Neobacillus sp. PS2-9: one gene and its partner. The main gene of each other region encodes a partner of the protein of the gene in region 2 in a complex. Links are inferred from orthologs where the notes say so. Each region holds a gene or a part of one and is shown on either strand. Other genes may lie near its edges.

The links.
Region 1: the proteins of gcvH (region 2) and RCG25_RS20165 are in contact, whole or in part, in a crystal structure (PDB 3A7A), measured with the Escherichia coli proteins. The link is inferred for Neobacillus sp. PS2-9 from one-to-one orthologs.

The regions. Positions count from the first base shown.
Region 1 is NZ_CP133269.1:4,014,103-4,018,224, forward strand. Bases 552-3,343 are described here. They hold RCG25_RS20165 (lipoate--protein ligase), read right to left. Parts: upstream 2,547-3,343; coding sequence 1,557-2,546; downstream 552-1,556. Other genes in these bases: RCG25_RS20160 (fatty acid--CoA ligase family protein), read right to left, coding at 552-1,390; RCG25_RS20170 (MBL fold metallo-hydrolase), read right to left, coding at 2,563-3,297. In the rest of the region: more of RCG25_RS20160, read right to left, coding at 1-551; RCG25_RS20175 (YhgE/Pip domain-containing protein), read right to left, coding at 3,401-4,122. UniProt on the Escherichia coli protein: Catalyzes both the ATP-dependent activation of exogenously supplied lipoate to lipoyl-AMP and the transfer of the activated lipoyl onto the lipoyl domains of lipoate-dependent enzymes.
Region 2 is NZ_CP133269.1:1,069,917-1,074,093, forward strand. The notes cover bases 736-3,582. They hold gcvH (glycine cleavage system protein GcvH), read left to right. Parts: upstream 736-1,890; coding sequence 1,891-2,274; downstream 2,275-3,582. Other genes in these bases: RCG25_RS05170 (acyl-CoA dehydrogenase FadE), read left to right, coding at 736-1,250; RCG25_RS05175 (arsenate reductase family protein), read left to right, coding at 1,451-1,807; RCG25_RS05185 (YusG family protein), read left to right, coding at 2,414-2,653; RCG25_RS05190 (toprim domain-containing protein), read left to right, coding at 2,801-3,157; RCG25_RS05195 (thioredoxin family protein), read left to right, coding at 3,164-3,469. Also shown: more of RCG25_RS05170, read left to right, coding at 1-735; RCG25_RS05200 (nuclease-related domain-containing protein), read right to left, coding at 3,891-4,177. UniProt on the Escherichia coli protein: The glycine cleavage system catalyzes the degradation of glycine. The H protein shuttles the methylamine group of glycine from the P protein to the T protein.

The sequences.
Region 1 (4,122 bases), 2.9 Mb from region 2 along the record:
TGACAACATACGCACTCACTGCCTCCCCCTGGTTTGGATCAGGAGTTCCCAAAACAGCTACTTCGACGACATCAGGATGGTCATAGATTACTTCTTCTACTTCACGTGGATAGACATTATAACCGCCAACAATAATTAGATCCTTTTTACGGTCAACAATATAAAAGTATCCGTCTTCATCCATTTTTGCAATATCACCTGTATAAAGCCAACCATTTCGAATAGCAGCCGCAGATTCTTCTGGCATTTTATAATAACCCTTCATAACATTGGGACCTCGAACGATTAACTCGCCTGCCTCACCAACAGGTACATCCTCCCCAAGCTCATTCACGATTTTGTTTTCCACGTGGAGAATGGAGCATCCAATGGAACCAGGCTTCCGCGGACGATCGAGCGGGTTAAAACACGTGACCGGTGATGCTTCGGATAATCCATACCCTTCAGAAATCAATACATTGAACTTCTGTTCAAAATTCTTTAACAAGGCAACAGGAAGGGAGGCACCACCTGAAATACATAAACGTAAAGATTGTAAGTCATCTGGATTTCCCTCTGGATATTGATATAGGAAGTTGTACATTGTCGGAACACCAGCAAAAACAGTAGCCTCATAGTCTTTAATTAGCTGAAAGGTTTCTTTTGGACTAAATTTTGGTGCAATCAACAGGGTTGCTCCCGTTAATAACGGTGCATTTAGGGCAACCGTCAAACAGAATACATGAAACATTGGGAGAACAGTTACCACTCTGTCATCTTGATTCATTTTTAAATAATCTCCAACATCACTGGCATTGCTAAACAAATTCTGATGGGTTAACATAGCTCCCTTAGGCTTACCTGTTGTTCCAGAGGTATAAAGAATAATTGCTACATCGTCGTCTTGCAGATCAGGGCCTTGAAAAGCACTATCTCCCATTCCTACCACTTCTGTAAACGATTTCATTTTAGGGTAGACAGAAAGAGTTTCAATTTCAGATGATTCCAGACTGTTTGGCTTTGTTTCACAAATTACATAATGCTCTATCTTTGGTAAGAAAGTGTGCATTTTGTCCGCCAATGGGATCGCAAGGTCGAGGGCAACGACTGCTTTGACATCACCATTATTTAAAATGTAGCCAATTTCATCTGCAGTATAAATCGGATTTACGGGGATAACAGTTACCCCTAACCGTAAAGCCCCATAGAGACTGATGACAAAGTGTGGTGAGTTGCCTAATAATAGTGCAATGTGATCCCCTTGTTTAATCCCTAATTTTTCGAGACCTGAGGCAAATTTCATAATTGCAACATCTAATTCAGCATAGGTACTCGATTGTCCCATAAAATAGTACGCTGGTTTATCAGCATAGGCTTTTGCTGTTTCATGAAACTTGGTTGATAAATTCATAGTTTCCCTCCCTATATGAATGAATACTCATTCACTTAATAATAAAAATTTTCTAAATATATTATATTGCTAGAAATTTAAGTATTCAAGTATAATACCTTAAAATCTCACAAAAAAAGAAGCTGATTCAGTTGGTGCCTGGCACCTTCCTGAATCAGCTTCCCTATTAATAGATTAGATTAACAAATTCCTCCTTGGTGATGTTTCCAAAATAACGGGAAATCTCCAAGTCTGCAAGTGCCTTTTCTAATTCGCTTTTTTCATAGCGGAGACCTATTAACCTCGTCTCGATGTCACTAACATCCCCAACACCGAAAAAGTCACCATAAATTTTACAATTCTCTATTAATCCTTTATTAACCTCCAGACGTACATCAATCGACCCAACGGGGAACCGATGTGAGTGCTGCAGATTGAACTTCGGTGACTTCCCATAGTTCCATTCCCAATTTTGGTAGCGTTCCTTCGAAAGTTGATGGATTTTTTCCCAATCCTCTTCCGTCAGTACATATTCAGGAATATCCTCTTTTCCTTCAAATATATGCTTGAGGATGAGAGAACCAAATTCTTGAATATTTATTTTCTCAGGTAGAAACTCAGAGATATTGGCCACGCGGCTGCGAATAGATTTAATTCCCTTTGATTCAATCTTATCCTTTTTCACCTTTAAAGCAGAGACAACATGATCCATTTCTGAGTTGAATAAAAGAGTACCATGGCTGAACATTCTACCTCTGGTTGAAAATTGAGCATTTCCAGAAACCTTTCTTCCTTCCGCAAGTAAATCATTTCGGCCACTTAGTTCCGCGTTTACTCCTAAGCTTTTTAATGCCGCCACAACTGGCTCAGTGAATTTCCGGAAATTATGAAAACTCTCACCATCGTCCTTTGTGATAAAACTAAAGTTTAAATTACCAAGGTCATGGTACACAGCGCCACCACCAGATAACCTACGAACAACATGGATCCCTTTACTCTCTACGTACTCTGTGTTTATTTCTTCAATTGTGTTTTGATTCTTGCCGATGATAATGCTTGGTTCATTTATGTAGAATAATAAATAGGTCTCATCAATATCCAGATTTTTTAGTGCATATTCTTCTATCGCTAAATTAATATGAGGATCTGTAATGCCTTTATTATCGATAAATAACATACTATACTTCCCCTTTTTATAATGAAATAGATTGGAATTCTTCTGCAAGCTTAATTATACCAGTAAATTGTGTGGATGCCTCCTCCATTAACTCAGATAATGTACCATATTGGGGTAAATGAGTAAGGACCAATTGCTTGACGGATGCCTGTTGAGCCAACTTGCCCGCATCAAGACTATTCATATGACCGGCTGGTTTACCGTTTTGATTGCCGTAGAAATTACACTCACATAACAGGACATCTGCATTTTTGCTAAACTCAATAAATTCTTCTTTAAATGAAGTGTCTGCCGTATATACCAGCGACTTTCCAGCTGCTTCAAATTTCATCGCATAGCATGGGACAGGATGGTCTGTCTTTAAGAACGATACCGTAAACGGCCCGATTTCAATAGTACTTGCAGGATCATAAGCAATCCCTTTTGTAATTTGTTTGTAGGTTAATTTCGTAAATTCATGGTCATCATAATGGTGACCATATATCGGAAGGGTTGGGCAATTCTTCCCTAAAAATCCTAGGATTAATCTTGCATGCTGCAACACACCAATATCCGCAATATGATCAGGATGGTAATGTGAAATAATAACGGCATCCAGTTCTTCTGGTTGAATCACATTCTGCATCTTGGAAAGCACTCCACTTCCACAATCTATTAATAGTCGAAAGCCTTCATGTTCAAGTAGATAGCCTGCGCTTGCGCCATTTTTCTTAGGATATCCACCCCAAAAACCAATGGTTGTTAACTTCATAATTATTCCCTCCGTTTAGAGTACTATTTTTAATATACTCAAAAAAAGTCTAATTTCCTAATGAAGAAGACCAGCCATAATTATTCGGCTGGTCTTCTTATCGTTATTCATTTATTGCATGTTTAAACTGGTGTCTAACTCGGATTGTAAAATATGCAATGGTTCCTAGCGCGAATGCAAGTAAGAAACTTACTAGAATCATGACATTTTCCCACATAAAACTAAAGTCACCACTCGAAATCACTGCCTTAAAACCAGAAACTGAATAAGTCATTGGTAGGAAAGCATTAAAATGCTGTAAGAAGTTAGGAATTAACTCAAGCGGGAAGGTTCCAGCACTTGTAGTCAATTGAAAAATAAGAATAATGATTGCAATAAAACGCCCTGCATCGGAAAATACGGAAACAAGCAGCTGAATTAATGCAATAAAAGTTAAACTTGTAATAATAGAGAATAAAATAAACTTCGGTACACTTTGAACATCAAGGCCTAATCCGAGAAGGAGGATCATATCTGCCAATAATGCCTGAATCACTCCCACACCAGCCATAATGGCAAACTTACCGGCAAACCAATTAAAGCCACTAGTTGGGGTAACAGCTGTATCCCTAAGTGGGAATACAATTGATAATAATAATGCTCCGACAAATAAACCTAATGAAAGGAAGTATGGTGCAAATCCTGTTCCATAATTAGGGACATGATTCACACTTTCCTTATCTAATTTAACAGGTTTTGCCATCATGTTATAGGTCTTATCATCAGCATGTACTTTCGATGCCTCCTGAGCACCGTCAGCGAGCTTATCTGCTAGCTCTTTAGCAC
Region 2 (4,177 bases):
GTGAAAAACAATGGATTACAAACGCAGGCTTTGCAGATGTATTCGTCGTGTATGCAAAGGTGGATGGTGAACACTTCACTGCATTCATCGTTGAAAGAAACTTCCCAGGCGTTTCAACTGGCGCTGAAGAGAAGAAAATGGGGATCAAGAGTTCTTCCACTCGTACTCTTATTTTAGAAGATGTTCCTGTACCAGTTGAAAACCTATTAGGTGATTTTGGTAAGGGCCACGTCATTGCCTTTAATATCTTAAATATCGGCCGCTATAAATTAGCTGTTGGCGGTGTAGGCGGATCGAAGAGTGCCTTTGAAATGACTGTAAAGTATGCAAATGGCCGTAAGCAGTTTAAAACGCCAATCGCTCAGTTCAACTTAACAAAAGAGAAATTTGGTACAATGGCATCCAAAATTTATGCAGCAGAAAGTGCTGTTTACCGTACAATCGGATTATATGAGGATAACCAAGGTAAGCTGACCGATGAGGAAGCGAAAGACATTAAAAAGGTGGCCAATTCAATTGCAGAGTATGCGATTGAGTGTTCATTAAACAAATTTTTTAACAGTGAAGTGTTAGATTATGTCGTTGATGAAGGCGTTCAAATTCATGGCGGATATGGTTTCATGCAAGAGTACCCAATCGAGAGAGCATACCGTGATTCTCGTATTAACCGCATTTTCGAAGGTACAAACGAAATCAACCGTTTGTTAGTATTAGGCACGTATCTGCGTAAAGCTATGAAGGGTGAGCTTCCATTATTCCAAAAAGCAATGGCACTTCAAGAAGAACTTATGATGCTTATGCCTGAGGAGCCAGGTGATGAGCCGTTAGCACAAGAAAAATATTTGGTGAAAAATGCGAAGAAAATTGGTTTGCTTGCAGCTGGTTTAGCCGCACAAAAATACGGCAAGGCGATTGAAAAAGAACAAGAAATATTCGTAAACATTGCTGATATTGTTTCTAATGCGTATGCTATGGAATCTGTCGTATTACGTACAGAAAAAGCAATCGCTAAAGATGGAGTGGAGAAGAGCAAACAAAAGCTTCTTTACACACAAATTTTCTGCCAAGAAGCATTTAATAAAATCGAAGCAGATGCGAAAGAAACATTGGTGGCCGTTGAACACGGTGATACTCTTCGCATGATGTTATCATCTCTTCGCAAGTTTACTCGCCACACGCCAATTAACGTGATTGCGAAAAAGCGTGAAGCAGCAGACGCGCTTATCGAAGCAGAACGCTATATCGTTTAAAATGAAATCAGGGCTCCCTTTTTCTCAAGGGGGCTATTTATTTTTTAAAATTATATTTAGATAAAGAAGGAGTATTTACGAAATTAGTCGAATTTTTATTTGGAACATATTTTTTGCATTAGGATTTTGAAAAACGTTATGATAATATTCAAATGACGTGATTATGTCATTGAATGAAGTGGGAAAAGGCGGTGAAACTTATGTCGATGACTTTTTACTGGTATCCAAAATGCGGCACATGTCGAAACGCTAAGAAATGGCTGGATGCCCATCAACTTTCCTATGAAGAAGTACATATTGTGGAACATCCCCCAAGTCGTGAGAAACTGCAGGATCTTTATCAAAAAAGCGGACTAGAACTTAAAAAATTCTTTAATACGAGCGGTATGAAGTATCGTGAATTAGGTATAAAGGATAAGATGAAGTCAGCAACGGACGAAGAGCTGCTAGACCTACTTGCTTCCGATGGGATGTTAATCAAACGGCCGATTTTAACGGATGGCGAACGAGTCACCGTAGGCTTTAAAGAAGAAGAGTATGAAAAAATGTGGCAATAAGCCTGCTCTTCCTTTCCTGACTCATGGTAATCGATTTTATTCGATGATAGATTTTAGAAAAAACAATGGAGGGATTTAAGCGAATGAGTACACCAAAAGAGTTACGTTATTCAGAAGAACATGAATGGGTAAAAGTTGAAGGGGAAAAGGTGCGCGTTGGTATCACTGACTTTGCACAGCATGAATTAGGAGATATCGTATTCGTAGAACTACCTGAAGTTGGTACTGAAGTATCAGCTGACGAGCCATTCGGAAGCGTTGAATCTGTTAAAACAGTTTCTGAGCTATATGCTCCTGTAAGCGGAAAAGTGGTAGAAGTAAACGAAGACTTAAATGACAGTCCTGAATTTGTAAATGAATCTCCATATGAAAAAGCATGGATGATTGTCATCGAACTTTCTGACAGCAGCGAAGTAGATAAGCTAATGACTGCTGAACAGTACGAAGAAATGGTTAAAGAAGACTAATCATCATCATTAGAAAAGCACCTTTTAGGGTGCTTTTTCTGTTAATAATATAGGGGTTCCTCTTTTTTATAATAATTTCCACGATTTCTTCTACTAAAGTGGGGAAACTAAACGTAAATATATTAAAGAGGGTGGACATATGTCATTGAAACAACAAAAGGTAGACGTTACTGATCGTGTAGTAGGGAAAATTAAAAATGGTGAGATTGAACTGTTCTTAGAATCATCCTCTATCGGAAAAATTAAACTACCTGAAAATATGCAGTATGACCTAGAGCATCACTTTGAGGCTGACCAACAAAAGATATACCAGCATGTTACGGTTACCGATCAACCTGATGCGAAATATACCGATTGTGATGAAGGTGGATGGTGTTAACTCCTACGTTGTAGCCGTCGTGAGTATGAGCAAATACCTATTTTTAAGATGACAATAATGATATAGTTAACATACTAAGAAGAAGACACACGTAATCAAAATTTTAGAATATGTTAACATAAACAACTTCTATTACAGGTGATGGATATGAATGATTCGTATGTTGACAAAGTTCTTATTGTCGAAGGAAAGTCAGATAAAAATAAGGTAAAAAGTATTGTAAAGGAACCGGTTGAAATCATTTGTACGAATGGAACCATCAGTGTTTCGAGACTCGATGAATTAATCGAGTTTCTTGAGGATAAGGATGTCTATATTCTTGTTGATGCAGATAAAGCAGGTGAAAAGCTTCGTAAGCAATTTAAGCGGGAATTTCCACATGCTGAGCATATATATATTGATCGGATGTATCGCGAGGTCGCAACGGCACCAGTACAGCATTTGGCGACTGTGCTTTTAGGGGCGAACATCGATGTGCATACTGAGTTTTTAGAAATGGGATAACGAAAAATGAACGAATGGAACCAAAATGATTTTGTTGATTTCCTTGAAAATAAGTCAACAGGACTAATCTATTTTTATACACCACTTTGTGGTACGTGCCAGCTCGCTTCCAAGATGCTGCAGGTGGTCGAAGAGTTGGTAGATAGGCCAATGGGAAAAATGAACTTAAATTTTTATCCACAATTGGCGAAGGATTTAGCGATTGAAAGTGTACCCTGTCTGTTAATCGTGAGAGACGGAAAGGTAGTAGAAATGCTGTATGCATTTCATTCTGTTCCGTTTTTGTTGGATAAAATTAAGAGTTATATTTAGTGGAGCAGATACCTCGGGGTGTCTGCTTTTTACTTCCGATATGGGGAATGTGAGCAAATACATTGGGACTCTACAGCCTCATAGAACCCAAATGAGCAAGTATCGGGATTGTGAAAGGGTCACAAATCCCGTAGCCTTTAAAAAGACCAAGTATGGGAATTGTGAAGGGCTCACAAATCCCGTAGACTCCTAAAAAGAGCGAGTATGGGAATTGTGAAGGGCTCACAAATCCCGTAGACTCCTAAAAAGAGCGAGTATGGGAATTGTGAAGGGCTCACAAATCCTGTAGCCTCTAAAAAGAGCGAGTATGGGAATTGTGAAAGGTTCACAAATCCCGATGTCCCCGAAAAAGAGGAAAGATCATAACCCCCGTAATATCAGCATACCCTTTGCTATTATTAGTTCTGTGGAAAAACTAATTCTATTTAATAAAAATAAATTCTTTCTTTCCAACAGCATCACAATTCTTCTTCAAAACCCTTAAAAAAGTCTTCTTTGAATCCAACACTTGAAACCAATCATGAATCACATTGGTTGTTATTTTTTCATTTGGAAATAGTAAACTAAATTCATTTACTCCCCTCAATATAGAGCTGTCAAGACCTTCTGTATAACCGCAAACATCACAAACTAATTTTTTGCCTAAAACAGTAACGTTAAAGGAATGGCATAAACAACAATTTATTCCTTTCTTAACAGAATGCAAAT